One region of the Marinococcus sp. LNHM4E3-1 genome, then DNA from elsewhere that is predicted to be linked to it. Evidence: predicted binding sites of a transcription regulator. Region 1 holds the regulator's gene; the other holds the start of a gene.

Region 1 (7,793 bases):
AAGAATACAAACGGCAGGTAGACGAATAGAAATTAACGCATCCCGCGGGCGGTTTTATACAAGCCGCCCTTTTAAAAGAATGAAATTCAGGAGGACGCGATGCCGACACTAGCACTAGAAGCTGTTAAAACAGTCTCCACAAATGAAGTTATTCAGGTAAATGAAGGTCACCTTCAGGCAGGCGGTGGACCGCTTGAACGTTGGACCGTTTCCATTACAGACTGCGACAACGAGGAATTTTTCCACCAGGCATTCGACAGTGCTTCTCCTGCGCTGGATTTATATTTTTACACCCGGGAAGGGTTTCAGTTTGGCGGACAGGCCTACATCACCCGGTCGGATCAGAAAAGCATAGAGCTTGAAGGAAGCAGTGCCCTTCAGGAACAGTCGTAATCGAATAAAAGGAGGATGATGATGACACAGGAAGCGGATTTTTCCCAGGAAGGGCTGAAAGGCTACCGCATACGCCCGCTTCATTTTGCCGGGGAATCAGTCGAAGTGTATAAGGACGAAGAACTCGTGCTGCTCGTCCAGGTGACCACCTCAGCGATGGCAGCCGAAGCGAGTTTAAAGGAAGAAAACGTACCAGACTGGCTGTGGAGCATCGGCCTGGATTATCTGAAACAGGAAGCGCCGGCGGAAAGGAAGCGTCTTGTTATTACCGTGCAGGACGTGACGGACGGAGAAATAAACAAAACGTACGACAATTTATTGAGAGATTTCGAAGCGCCCTCGAGCTGAGAGGGTGCTTTTTGTTTTTATTTATATAGAAGAAAATGGCTAAAGGCTTCTTTTCCGGCAGGCAGAGAGAGAAACGGTTTTCACTCATTTGGGAAGGAAATTCTTTCGGAAAAAAACGGCCGGGTGTCTTCTCGAACCGAAAAAACTGTGGTATAAATAAGTGGAGGGGGTGGATGACAGTGGCTTTAGTGGAATTCAAATGCAGAACGCAGCCGCAGGTGACCTATAGCAGTGACGGTCATGAAATTCATTACAAGGTGATTGAATACGCCGATGGCTATGAAGTGGTGCTTCATTCGATGAGTGATTTTCAGCCGGCCGATGAAAAACTGTTATTTCATCAGGGAAGTCAGGTCATTCACGCCAAAGAGCATACTTACGTATTAGATACCTGCGATTGTGTGTACAGCGGTGAACCCGATGAAACCATCGATCATTCGATCTGTCACAAACCGTATTCTAAATCCATGTAAACAAACGCTAAGCGGAGCTTTCCTTCCCGGGAGGCTCTTTTTTGTGGCAGACGCAGGGACAAAAAACATTCCGGAAAATAGAAAGGGGCATACAAATGCTGCATTTTGAAAAGAAAGATCTTCACAATTTAAACCACGCGGAGGCGCCGTACGTATCCATTTACCAATACGGAAAAACGGACATCAGCAGCCATCCATCCGACAGCAGCCGGGTGGGGCTCTCCAAGCAGGGCATGATGAAGCTGATGAATTACTGGATTGAAGAAGGCAACCTTGATGATAACGATAAGCAGCAGATTAAAGAGTGGCTCGACCAGTAACCTTTCAGGAGACGGGGAAGAAATTCGGGTTTAGCAGCAAAGGTGCAGGGAAAAGGAATCACAATTCACCAATAGAAAAACGAACTTCAGGCACGTATCGGCGCCGAAGTCGTTAAAGGGGGAATCGTGATGGCACGCCTGCTTGACTTTTACCACGGACCGTATGAAGGCAGCCCGGGAGAGTCTGAACATTTTAATGGACCGGTGCTTCACATCTTTGAGCGCGACCAGCTGCTGCTGTCGATGCAGATTACGGCAGAAGCGCTGGGGACAAATGAACTGAACGTAGACATGACAACGGTGTATGAATGGCTCTGGCACCGGGGGCTTGAATTTATCGAACAGGAAAATATTACGTCAGCCACAGTGATAGTGATTACGGATAGAGATGTTGAAGGAAATAAAATTGTTACGTCGTACCGGACGCTTGCGTGCCGGGCATAATAGAAACGGGGCTGTCCCAAAAATCGAATGATGGCTCTTTTAAGCGGAAGCTGGAGATGATTCTCCGGCTTCTTTTTTTGTGGTTTCTGCTTTTTTCCGTAGATTATGGGAGACAGCCAATAATCCAAATTCCGTGGTCACCTTGGCGGTGCCCCGCAGGGCAAACCGACGAAAGCGACGGTTCGCTTTCAAGTGCCCAAAAACACTTTCGGCTTCGATTTTGCGCCGGGCATAGGTGGATGCTCCCTCGTCGCTCGTTAACGCCCGGCGGGCGATCGCCTTGCCCTCTTCATAGACCGGGTTGATGCGGACCTGTCGGTTGCCTTCTGCGGTGGTGCATTGGGGTTTCAACGGACAGTCGCTGCAGTCTTCGCTTTCATACCGCTTGAGGTCCCGCTGGTAGCCATAGCGGTCGGTGCGTCGCTCATAGGCTTGAAACCGCACTTTTCGGTGGTTCGGGCACCAGTACAGGTCGTCCTGTTCGTCATAGGTCCAGTTCTGCACCGGATGGATGGCCCGCTGAAAGGCCCGGGTCTGCTCCTGGCGCATGCGGGGGTATGGAATCAAAAACGGAATGGCTTCCTCGATCAGGGTCAGGTAGTTGGGTTCACTGCCATATCCGGCATCGGCAATAATTTGGCCCGGAAACGGGAGGGGCCGCTCGTCCAGCATCGTCAGATGCGGAAGCAAACACCGGGTATCCATCGGGTTGGGGTGCACCGTATAGCCGACAATGTACTGGTTTTCCGTACCCATCTGGATATTGTACCCCGGTTTCAGCTGGCCGTTACCCATGTGGTCGTCTTTCATCCGCATAAAAGTGGCATCCGGATCGGTTTTCGAAAAGCTGTTCCGCCCATCGAAGGTAGCCAGGTACCGCTCGTATTTGACCAGTCGCGGCAGATAATCCCGCTCGATCTGACGGTGACGCTTTCGCCACCACTTTTCCTCGGCTTTAGCTTCCCGGCGCTCTTCGGGTGATGCCGCGTCGGCCTGACGCGGCCCGGCCTTCTCCTGGCGTCCGGCCAGCTGGACCGCCACCGCCCGGAGGATATCGGCGTCGATCCGTTCCTGCCCGTCGGGCAGGGAAAGAAAAGGGGCCACTTCCTGCCAGAGCACCGCCAATTTCTCCTGGAGGCGCTGGTCATACCGGACGGTGGACTTGCGCCACACAAACGTATACCGGTTGGCATCCGCTTCGATTTTGGTCCCGTCCAGAAAATAATGCTCCCCGGTGATCAACTGCTCGTCGAGCAGTTCCTGAACCACGTGGTGAAAGAGCGGCGTGATGCGTTCCTGCATCTGTTCGGAGCGAAATCGGTTGATGGTCCGGAAGTTGGGCGTCAGGCCCCCGGCCAGCCACATCATGCGGAGGTTTTCCTGCAGGGCCTGTTCGATCGCCCGGGCCGAATACCATTCCCGGGCATAGGCATAGATGACGATTTTGGTCATGGTTTGAGGTGGATAGGCCGGGCGTCCCGCCGAAGAAGCTTGGGGACTCCCAAACCGCTCGGCCAGCCGATCAATGGTGTCGTTGACGATCCGGACCAGATCCCCCTCGGGGATCATGGGTTTCAGGCTTGTTGGTATCGGGAAGCTCTGTGTGTTATCATCGGTAAACATAAGAAATCATCCTTGTCGTATGGAGAGTGTCGTGACTTAACCATATCATCGAAGGATGGTTTCTTTCTTTTTTTGCGCATAGGAAAGGGGCTGTCCTATTTTTGGGACAGCCCCGTTTATGTGATTAAAAGATGGTGCGGAAAACGCCGGTGACTCTGCCGAGTATCGTACAGTTTTCTAAAATGATCGGGTCCATGGTGGCATTTTCAGGCTGCAGGCGGATAAAGTTTTCTTCTTTATAAAACCGTTTAACCGTTGCTTCCATTTCATCGGTCATAGCGACAATAATATCGCCGTTATCAGCGGTCTGCTGTTTTTGAACGACAACAAGATCCCCGTCAAAAATGCCGGCCTCTATCATGCTGTCCCCCTGAATGGTAAGCATGTATACCTGTTCTTCGTCGGTCACCATGCGCTCCGGAAGAGGGATGTATTCTTCTACATTTTCCACCGCAGTGATAGGCTCCCCGGCCGTGACTTTACCGATCACCGGCACGTACACAGCTTTGCTTTCGTGAATCGGCTCGCTGCCCTGGTCTTCAAGCTCAAGCACTTCAATTGCCCGCGGCTTAGTCGGGTCGCGGCGGATTAAATTTTTGTTTTCAAGACGGGCGAGGTGCCCGTGCACCGTTGAACTCGAGGCGAGCCCCACGGCTTCTCCGATCTCCCGGACCGAAGGCGGATAGCCTTTTTCTTTTACTTCTTCTTTTATATAATCAAGAATTTGCTGCTGGCGCTTGGATAGCTTCATCTCCGCACCTCCTTTTGAGGAATTTTTCTGAGTAAAGTATAGCATGAGGGGAACAAAAACGCAAACACCCGTTCTAATATTTCTGTTGACGGGAACAGGTATTCTGGTATACTGAATGAATATAAGAACATACATTCTCATTCAGGGGGAACATGCATATGAATAAACTCAAAACCTTCACTTCAACGGACTGGACGATGCTTGCTTTATTTGCATTCGCGCTTTTATTTTTGGTATATTCAGCGGACGCTTCGATCACTCCGGACACGCTGGGCGGCACGGAAGCAGACCGGCCGGCAGAAATCGTCTATGAACAGGAGCATCCGGTTTTGAAGGACAGGCCGGGCTATCAGGAACAGCCGTGGGAACGAACGGTTTCGTTTGACGCTGCCGAACAGTAAAACACGAACGGAAAGGAACGCAGACAAATGAAAGCATGCATCATTTACGCCCGGGTAAGTACGGAAAAAGAAGAACAGCAGTCCTCGCTTGCCAGGCAGCAGGAGGAGCTGGAGGCTCTTGCTGCAGCGAACGGTTGGGCGGTGCAGCAGACCGTGACAGAACAGGAGAGCAGCTATTCCGTGGAACGGGACGGGCTTCTCCGTGTGTTTGAGCTCCTCGATGACACCGGGGCGGATACACTGCTGATTACCGATGATACGCGGCTTGGACGCGGAAATGCTAAAATCGCCGTGCTCCATGAGCTGCAGAAAAGGGGCACGTCCATCTATACAGTAAAGGATGACGGGGAGCTCGAAATTGCGGATACCGATCATATGATTATGGAAATTTTGTCCATTGTGGAAGAGCATCAGCGCCGGCTGCATAATTTTAAAATTAAGCGGGGGATGCAGCGGGCGGTGGAAAACGGGTACCACCCGGAAGAAAACTTCGGATTAAACCGCAGCGGCGGCCGGAAGAAAATAGAGGTGCCCATTGAAGAAATTGTTAAGCTGAAACAGCGGGAGCTGACGTTTAAAGATATCGCTCTGACGCTCCGGGGCCTTGGCTATGATATTTCTAAAGCGACGGTGCACCGACGTTATAAAGAATATGAACAGCAGCGCGCGGAGATAGAACCGCAGTGATTTGTTTGCGGTACGGCGCTGTTTTTAATATAATAAAAAAGGAACGCCATTTTAAGGGAGGCAACTTATGCTTTCGAAAGAAAAAATTGACCGGATTAATGAGTTAGCCAAACGTCAAAAATCGTCGGGGCTGACTGCAGAAGAACAAGAAGAACAGCAGGCGCTGCGTCAGGAATATTTAAGTAAATTCCGTTCCTCGTTTAAAAACCAGCTCGAAAACGTAAAAGTGGTGGATGAAGAGGGCACGGATGTAACTCCAAGTAAGCTCGAGCGTGTCAAACGACGGAACCGCAGCTTCCGGCATTAAGATAAAAGAGAGGCCTGGTCTTAACAAAGAGCAGGCCTTTTGATTTTCTTCTTTCTCTATTAACACGCTTGTGTAATCGTTTTAAAACCTTTATCATAAAAGCGTACTAGAACACGGAAATTCCCGCGGGGTCAACTCATAAGTGCGGGTTTCCACCCAAAAATACATACAGTGGAGGGACATATGCATGGCAATTAGCACAGAACAGTTAGCAATTAACACGATTCGGACGCTGTCCATCGAAAGTATTGAAAAAGCCCAGTCGGGTCACCCGGGGCTTCCGATGGGAGCGGCGCCGATGGCGTACGCGCTCTGGACCAAATCCATGAACCACAACCCGGCCAATCCGGACTGGTTTAACCGCGACCGCTTCGTGCTGTCCGCCGGACACGGGTCGATGCTTCTATACAGCATGCTGCACCTGAGCGGCTACGACCTCTCGCTCGAGGAACTGAAAAACTTCCGCCAGTGGGGAAGCCAGACGCCGGGCCACCCGGAATACGGGCATACCGCCGGCGTGGAGGCAACCACCGGCCCGCTCGGCCAGGGACTGGCCATGGGCACCGGCATGGCGATGGCCGAACGCCATCTGGCAGCCAAGTATAACACCGACGACCACGCCGTAGTTGATCATTTCACCTACGTGCTCTGCGGCGACGGCGACCTGATGGAAGGCGTTGCTTCGGAATCGGCGTCCCTCGCCGGCCACCTGAAGCTCGGCAACCTGGTCGTGCTGTACGACTCCAACGACGTGTCGCTTGACGGCGCGCTTCACCAGTCGTTCTCCGAAAATGTGCTGCAGCGCTATGAAGCCTACGGCTGGCACACGGTCTTTATCGAAGACGGCAACGACGTTGATGCGATTGAAGCAGCGATCGAAGAAGCGAAGCAGTCCCCGAAACCGTCGATGATCGAAGTGAAAACCGTCATCGGCTACGGAGCACCGAACAAAGGCGGCACGAATGCGGCCCACGGCGCGCCGATCGGCGACGAGGAGTACAACCTGGTGAAAGAAGCCTACCAGTGGGACTACGACGCGTTTCATATCCCGCCGGAAGTAACCGAGCTGTTTGACGAAGTCAAGCAGGCCGGTGCGAAGGCCGAACAGGAATGGAACGAGCTGTTTGACGCCTACAAGCAGGCGAACCCGGAACTCGCCGGAGAACTCGAACAGGCGATTGCCGGCGAGCTGCCGGAAGGCTGGGACGCCAATCTGCCGGTCTTTACGGATGAAAAAGTAGCGACCCGTGCCGCCTCCGGCGATGTGCTGCAGGAAGTGGCGGCCGCCGTGCCGTCGCTCTTCGGCGGATCGGCCGACCTGGCCGGCTCCAACAAGACACTGATCAAAGCGGAGAATGATTTCAGCCGCAACGACTACACCGGCCGCAACATCTGGTTCGGTGTCCGCGAATTCGCCATGGCGGCAGCTGTGAATGGCATTCAGCTGCACGGCGGTCTGAAGCCGTTCGGTTCGACCTTCCTGGTCTTTTCCGATTACCTTCGTCCGGCGCTGCGCCTGAGCGCGTTGATGGGGCTGCCGCTGACGCAGGTATTCACGCACGACAGCATCGCGGTCGGCGAAGACGGCCCGACGCATGAGCCGGTGGAACAGCTGGCGGCGCTCCGGGCGATTCCGAACCTGAACGTGATCCGTCCGGCGGACGGCAACGAAACGGTCGCTGCGTGGCGCGTGGCGATGGAAAGCGAATCGACGCCAACGGCGCTCGTCATGACCCGCCAGGGCGTACCGACGCTCGAAGACACGAAGGAAAAAGCGGTGGAAGGCGTCCGCAAAGGAGCCTACGTGATCGGCGAACAGGCCGAAAAGCCGGATCTCCTTCTCGTAGCTGCGGGCTCGGAAGTGTCCCTCGCGGTGGATGCGAAAGCCCAGCTGCAGAACGACGGGCTGACGGTCAACGTCGTCAGCATGCCGAACTTCCACGCGTTCGATCATCAATCTGAGGAATACCGCCGGTCCGTGCTACCGGACGGCGTACCGGCGATGGCCGTGGAAATGGGATCGTCCTTCGGATGGTACAAGTATGT
Region 2 (7,793 bases), on a different contig from region 1:
GTCGGGCAGGCGCCGTATGGACTGTTAAAGGAAAACATTCTCGGCTCGAGCTCTCCGATCGAAAATCCGCATTCCGGGCAGGAGTGATGCTGGTTAAACCGCATTTCCTTTTCACCGACAACATCAATCAGCACCTTCCCCTCCCCGAGTTCGAGGGCCGTTTCCAATGAGTCTGCGAGCCTGGACTCCACCCCGTCTTTAATGACAACGCGGTCCACCACGGCTTCAATATCGTGCTTTTTATTTTTTTCGAGCTTGATTTCTTCTCCGACGTCGCGCATTTCTCCGTCCACACGAATACGCACCAGCCCTTTTTGCTTCAGCTGATCCATCACCTTCACATGCTCTCCCTTTCTGCCCGCAATAACCGGAGCGAGAATCTGCATTTTCGTCCGTTCGGCATAAGCCATCATCTGATCGACCATCTGGGAAATGGTCTGGGAGGTGATCGGCACATGGTGGTACGGACAGTAAGGCGTACCAACCCGCGCAAATAAAAGCCGCAGGTAGTCATAAATTTCCGTCACAGTGCCGACTGTGGAGCGCGGGTTCTTGCTCGTCGTTTTCTGGTCAATCGATATTGCCGGGGACAGTCCTTCAATGGAATCAACGTCCGGCTTTTCCATCTGCCCTAAAAACTGGCGGGCATATGCGGACAACGATTCGACATACCGGCGCTGCCCTTCAGCATAGATTGTATCGAAGGCAAGCGAAGATTTCCCGGAGCCGGATAATCCAGTCATGACGACCAGCTGGTCCCTCGGAATTGTCACGTCAATATCTTTTAAATTGTGGGACCTCGCCCCCTGAATCTTAATGTTATCTGCTGCCATTCGTTGGTCATCCTTCCGCTTTAAGTTCTAATACCATATCGCGCAGTTCCGCTGCGCGTTCAAACTGCAGATCTTTGGCCGCCTGTTTCATTTCGTCTTCCATTTGGTCGATCACTTTTTTCCGCTCCGACTTGCTCATTTTATCGAGAGCCGGTTTATCAATATCGGATGAATCCTCTGAGCTGACCGTTGCCTGGATCAGGGCAGGGATTTCTTTCTGGATCGTTTTTGGTGTAATGCCGTATTTTTCGTTATGCGCTATCTGGATCTCGCGGCGACGGTTCGTTTCACTGATCGCCACATCCATCGACCGCGTGATTTTGTCTGCGTACATAATAACATGCCCGCGGTCGTTCCGGGCAGCACGGCCCATCGTCTGGATAAGGGAGCGTTCCGCGCGCAGAAAGCCTTCCTTGTCCGCATCCAGAATACCTATCAGCGACACTTCCGGAATATCGAGCCCTTCACGGAGAAGGTTAATGCCGACCAGAACATCAAACTGGCCGAGGCGAAGCTGGCGGATAATATCGATCCTCTCGAGCGTTTTAATATCCGAGTGCAGATACTTCACCCGGATGCCGAGCTCTTTTAAATAGTTGGTCAGATCCTCCGCCATTTTCTTGGTGAGCGTCGTTACGAGCACCCGCTCGTTTTGCTCCCGGCGTTCATGAATTTCGCCGATCAGGTCATCGATCTGTCCTTCAATCGGCTTTACTTCCACGGTAGGGTCAAGCAGACCTGTCGGCCGGATAATCTGTTCGATAACTTCCGGTGCGTGTTCAAGCTCATACGGCCCCGGCGTTGCGGAAATGAACATCGCCTGATTAATCCGCTCTTCAAATTCATCAAATTTCAGCGGACGGTTGTCCATCGCAGACGGAAGACGGAAGCCGTGATCCACGAGCACCTGCTTTCTTGCCTGGTCCCCGTTGTACATACCGCGCACCTGTGGAAGCGTAACGTGGGACTCATCCACCACGAGTAAAAAATCATCCGGAAAATAGTCAATCAATGTATACGGCGCATCCCCGCGGTTCCGGAAGGTCAAATGCCTCGAATAGTTCTCGATGCCGGAGCAAAAACCCATCTCCTGCATCATTTCAAGGTCGTAATTAGTCCGCTGTTCGAGCCGCTGCGCCTCAAGCTCCCGGCCATTCGCCCGAAACTTTTCGAGCTGCTCCTGAAGCTCCTGCTGAATATTTTTAATGGCACGCTGCATTTTTTCTTCCCTTGTCACAAAGTGGGATGCGGGGAAAATTGCAGTATGCGAGCGTTCACCGATAACCTCGCCGGTCAGAGCGTCCACTTCAGTGATACGGTCGATTTCATCGCCAAACATTTCAACACGAATGCAGTGCTCGTCTCTTGAAGCCGGAAAGATTTCAACGACATCGCCGCGCACGCGAAACGTCCCGCGCACGAAATTAATGTCGTTACGTTCGTATTGAATGTCTACGAGCTTCCGAAGAATCTGGTCCCGTTCAATCTCCATGCCGGTCCGGAGCGAAAGCACCAGGTCCCGGTATTCCTCCGGAGAACCGAGGCCGTAAATGCAGGAAACACTGGCGACGATAATAACGTCCTCCCGCTCAAATAAGGCGCTCGTCGCCGAGTGCCTTAGTTTATCAATTTCATCGTTAATACTCGCGTCTTTTTCAATAAATTGGTCCGTCTGCGGTACGTAGGCCTCCGGCTGATAGTAGTCGTAATAGCTCACAAAATATTCCACCGCATTGTTTGGAAACATCTCTTTAAATTCATTATATAACTGCCCGGCCAGTGTCTTATTGTGCGCCATGACAAGCGTCGGCCGGTTCACTTCTGTTAACACGTTGGAAACGGTGAACGTTTTGCCGGTCCCTGTCGCTCCAAGCAGTGTCTGGTATCTTTTGCCGTCGCTCAACCCTTGAACCAGCTTTTCAATCGCCTGCGGCTGGTCGCCCGCGGGGTTATATTTACTCGCCAGTTCAAATGTTTCGTTCATATTAGTCCCTCACTTCCTGTCTGCGTTCCGGTCATATGTCTATTTACTATACCACATGAAGATTGGAAAGAAACAACATAAAAACGAACGTATATTCGCTATTATTATTGTACTCCACTCCCCGGCAATTGCAAAGAAAACGACACCCCTCCTATACCATAAAAAAACAGAACCCGGCAGGGGGGTTCTGTTTTACTGGGCCGTATGCATGCTTTCCGGTGCTGTTCGTTCTTTATTAATCATCAATATCCCAAGCTGATGGTGCTGATTACTGTAAAGCGCCGCCTGTGCCTGGCGGAGCTCTCCGTTAATATCCTCCACATCCAGCCGGCAATAGGCGGAATTTTTCTGCACCGCCCGGTAAAGGCTCGCTTCATCATATACTTTTTCGCTGTTCACCCGCCGGATAACCTCGCCTGCTTTAATATGCATGCGGTCTGCCGGAGACTCCGGGAGCACAGCGAGCACGGATATTCCGTCTCCACGGAGCGTATAAAGAAAATTGCTTTTAGCTGAACTGCCGGCAGCAATGGTTACCCATTCCCGCAGCAAAATCAGGACAGCCGTAATTACCGGAATAACCCATCCGCTGTAAAAATAAGCAAGTGCTGCACCGGCGCCGGTAAGGACAGCGATTCGTACAACCCACCATCCGGCCGAACGCACCTGCACCGCTGCCAGACGGTCGAAGGTTTTCATCCGTATGCCGATCACTGCCGGCAGCAAAAGAAGGGAAAAAGCGGTTCCGCCCGGAAGCAGCGGCCACCAGCCTCCTGCCTCAACAGCGCTACCCGGGATAAACAGAAATACCGGGAGCATCCATAGACGGTGCGTGATCTGGCCTCCAATCGGCTTACCGCGGCGACTGACTGTCCGTATCGGAGAAAAGAACTTTGTCCCGTTCCAGACAATCAGTATTCCTTCCGCAAGCGTGAGCACTGCGAGCCAGACCATCAGAGAAAAAGCATCAAAGCCGTTTCCGAGCCAGGCTGCGTCAGAGAAAAACGGCACCGCAACCCCGGCAGCATCAAGTGCCAGAGCAGCTAAAAATGACGTCCCCCACACGTGCAGGGCGGTCAGCCAGCGGTGCAGACCTGATACTGCCAGCAGCGCACTGATCACTATTGCAAGCAGAACTGCTCCCAGAGGCAGTGAGATGCCCGTAACAATGGCGACGACCGAGACAAAAGCAGCGATTACGACCGCCGGAATAACACTCATCGTCAATTCCATCAGCATTGGATACATTTTTGCCTGAAACATTTTACGTTCTCTTTTCACCCGAATATAACCAACCATAAGCATGGCTGCTACTGCTATGTAAGTTAGCGGGTTCAGAAAAAACCACGCTAACGCAGGACCAATTTCACCGATTATTTCCTGCATCCACTATTTCCCCCTTTTCTTTGGGCCGGGCAGAACCCGGCCACCGGTATCATCCAGCTTTCATTTATTGTTCTATGACTGTATCAAGCGCACGCTGCAGCTGCTTATCATTGTCCCGGTTCTGGACATTTTCAAGCACAAAATCATTCAGCGCCTCTGCTGTTTCCGGCGTCAGCGTGCCGGTGGCTTCCAGACCTTCCTGTTCCTCCTGAAAATCCTGTACCGCCGCTTCGGTTTCTTCGCTGTAGTACCCGTCTTCACGTCCCGGATCGAAGCCGGCTCCTTTTAAAAGGGTTTGCGCAGTCGCAATATTTTCTCCAGTCGTATCCGGCTCCAGAGCTTCATCAATGGACAAAATAGAGGCTTGGAAATAGTCGGGCTGCTCCTGCTCAATGGTCGGCTCCACGCCTTCTTCATTGATCCAGTTTCCATCCGGTGTCAGCCATTTGGAAACAGAGAGCTTCACATCACTTCCATCATCCAGTTCCATTACCTGCTGGACCGTTCCTTTGCCGTAGGTGCTCTCTCCTACCAGCTCAAAGCTTCCGGACTCTTTCATTGCAGCTGCCAGAATTTCAGAGGCAGAAACGCTTCCCTGATCAATCACGCCGACCACCGGGTAGTCTTTGTTTTCCTCTAAGGATGAGGTCACCTCTGAAATCTTGCCTTCCCGGTCTTCAATCTCGACTACCGGCTCTCCGCCCGGAATAATCATGCTGCCGATGTCTTCCACCGCGTTCAAATATCCGCCCGGATTGCCACGGACATCAATTACCAGTCCGTCAATGTTTTCACTCTCCACCTGCTCGAGCTGGGTTTCGAATTCATTGGCTGTATTTTCAGAAAATGACGATAAGTTCAGATAACCGATGCTTTCCCCGTCCTGCTCAATCACTTCGCCTTCTACGGTTTCGATCGGAATTTCATCGCGCTCCACTTCAACATTAAAAGGCTCCCCGCTTCCCCGCTGTACGGTGAGGTTCACGTTCGTTCCTTTTTCTCCGCGGATTTTCAGGACTGCTTCATTGAGTTCCAGGTTTTCTGTGCTTTCTCCGTTAATTTCCAAAATATCATCATTTGGCTGAAGCCCGGCGGCTTCTGCTGGAGAATCATCGATTGGAGAAACGATAGTTACCGCGTCCCCGGATTTATTTACTTCAGCTCCAATGCCTTCGAAGGACGACTCCAGTGACTGCGTGAATTCCTGTGCTGTGCTTTCACTCATGTAGCTGGAGTGAGGATCATCGAGTTCTCCGATCATTCCTTCGATAGCCCCCTGCACCAGCGCATCGTCATCCACTTCTGTCATGTATTCGGAGTCGATCAGATCATATACAGAACTGATTTTATTTAAGTCTTCTTCTGACACGTTTTCCGTTCCGCTGTCCGAACCGGATTCGGACAGTGCGGGCGAGGATGTCCCCGACTCTCCTCCCCAGACAGAAGCACCTACGGCCGCGCCTCCAGTCCCGGCTGCCGCTGCTGTGACCAGAATTGCTGCCGTCACTTTGATGTTTTTCTTCATCTATTTCACTCCAGCTTTATTAAAGTCATAACCAAATCATAGACTATACGAAAGAGGAAGCAGCTGCACGAGCTGTTCCTCCGAATCGAAAACGACGAGCCGTCCCTGGGCCTGCGAAGCGGGTCAGTTCGGTGGTGAAATATAACTTTCACCACCGAACTTCCTTACTACCAACGCTCTGCGCTTTTCTTTAGTGTAGCATGAACTTCTATGGTTCTGAAACACAATGTTGGTGCTTCCGCTTTTTTACACAGAGTTGCCTTGATTCTCAAATCCCTGTCCAAGCACTTCTGAAGCGTTGCTCACAACCACAAAGGCCTCGGGGTCCTGCAGCTGGATCACGCGCTTCAGCCGGGTAACCTCCCCACGGTTGACGACGCACATCAGCACCGGACGTGCATCATTAGTAAAGCCTCCGCGTCCTTCGAGTTTGGTTACTCCGCGGTCCACTTCTTTTAAAATAGATTTGCGCACCGTTTCTTCGTGCTTTGTAATCACAAAAGCCACCTTGGCATAGCCCAGACCGGTCTGCACGACATCAATAGTTCTTCCGGTAACAAACAACGAAATAAGGGCATACAGTGCGAACTCCAGGCCAAATATGAACGCCGAGCCCGTAACGATCAGCCCGTCCATAATAAAGACTGAGGTACCGAGCGTCCCCCCGGCGTATTTATGAATAATTTGAGCTAAAAGATCCGTGCCTCCAGTCGAAGCACTCGCTCGAAACACCAGTCCAAGACCAAAGCCCACTCCGATTCCGCCAAACAACGCACCAAGCAGCGGGTCATCGATACCGATGTCCCAGTTCCTCGTGAAATAAACAATAAAGGGCAAAAACAGCGTCCCAATTATTGTTTTTGCCCCGTACTGGAGTCCACCAAGAAGCAGGAGACCGAGAATGAAAAGGAGAACGTTGGTGATTCCTATCGTTACAGCCGGTTCTACGTCCAGCGAAGCCTCCAGCAGAGTCGCAAAACCACTTACCCCTCCGGATGCGATCGAGTTCGGCAGTAAAAAAGCGTTATAGGAAATAGCCACAACGGCTGTTCCGGCAAAAATCTGAAACCCATTGACCCATTTCAACGCTGTTTTTGACATTGGTTTTCTTCTTCGATTTACCATTACACTTCCTCCTTTTGGTTTGACGTAAAAAGAGCCTGCGCGAACGCAGGCTGCTGATTTTGCCCTTTGCTATACCTTCATGCTTGCACGCAGGTACTCATCGATGAACGGGTCAAGATTGCCGTCCATCACTGACTGCGTGTTGCCCATCTCAACATTTGTGCGGTGATCTTTCACCATGTTGTACGGATGGAACACGTAAGAACGGATCTGGCTTCCCCAGCCAATTTCTTTCTGTTCTCCGCGGATTTCATCCATTTCCTGCTGGCGTTCTTCAATCTGGCGCTGATACAGCTTCGCCCGCAGCATTTTCATCGCCTGATCCCGGTTTTTCAGCTGGGACCGCTCGTTTTGGCAGGTGACGATGATGTTTGTCGGCAGGTGGGTGATCCGCACGGCGGAGTCCGTTGTGTTTACGTGCTGACCGCCGGCACCGCTCGCACGGTACGTATCGATTCTCAAATCCTCCGTCCGCACTTCCACTTCTACGGAGTCTTCCATTTCCGGCATGACTTCGCAGGAGACAAAGGAGGTATGCCGGCGCCCGGAGGAGTCAAACGGGGAGATCCGCACGAGCCGGTGCACGCCCTTTTCTGCTTTCAGGAAGCCGTAGGCATTGTATCCCTTAATCATCATAGTGACGCTTTTCAGGCCGGCTTCGTCCCCGGGAAGATAATCCAGGGTTTCCACCGTATAATTTTTCTTTTCTGCCCAGCGGGTATACATCCGGAGCAGCATGGACGCCCAGTCCTGGGATTCGGTACCGCCGGCGCCGGGATGCAGCTCCAGAATGGCGTTGTTTTTATCGTACGGCTCGCTGAGGAGCATCTGCAGTTCAAAATCGTTAATGTCTTTTTTCAGCTGCTTTGTGCCTGATTCGAGCTCTTCTTTTAAATCTTCGTCGTCTTCTTCCTTTACAAGCTCATAGGACACCTCGAGA

The links. Region 1 encodes LexA, which represses DNA repair genes until DNA is damaged. Its sites were predicted from a motif close to CGAACATATGTTCG; they were not measured.
Region 2: the regulator LexA is predicted to act here: its motif matches at 2,902-2,915, upstream of uvrB (excinuclease ABC subunit UvrB).

The regions. Positions count from the first base shown of each region.
Region 1 covers NZ_JBQLID010000001.1:395,080-402,872, forward strand. The annotation lists gene ACTRXI_RS02000 (hypothetical protein) at 1-29, shown strand, start outside; gene ACTRXI_RS02005 (hypothetical protein) at 100-393, shown strand; gene ACTRXI_RS02010 (hypothetical protein) at 415-741, shown strand; gene ACTRXI_RS02015 (hypothetical protein) at 915-1,214, shown strand; gene ACTRXI_RS02020 (hypothetical protein) at 1,256-1,534, shown strand; gene ACTRXI_RS02025 (hypothetical protein) at 1,664-1,978, shown strand; gene ACTRXI_RS02030 (IS1182 family transposase) at 2,018-3,601, opposite strand; gene lexA (transcriptional repressor LexA) at 3,726-4,352, opposite strand; gene ACTRXI_RS02040 (hypothetical protein) at 4,511-4,753, shown strand; gene ACTRXI_RS02045 (YneB family resolvase-like protein) at 4,781-5,440, shown strand; gene ACTRXI_RS02050 (DUF896 domain-containing protein) at 5,508-5,747, shown strand; gene tkt (transketolase) at 5,935-7,793, shown strand, end outside.
Region 2 covers NZ_JBQLID010000012.1:47,813-55,605, forward strand. The annotation lists gene uvrA (excinuclease ABC subunit UvrA) at 1-833, opposite strand, end outside; gene uvrB (excinuclease ABC subunit UvrB) at 841-2,817, opposite strand; gene ACTRXI_RS12795 (hypothetical protein) at 3,010-4,203, opposite strand; gene ACTRXI_RS12800 (S41 family peptidase) at 4,268-5,728, opposite strand; gene ACTRXI_RS12805 (YitT family protein) at 5,975-6,853, opposite strand; one part of gene prfB (peptide chain release factor 2) at 6,923-7,793, opposite strand, start outside.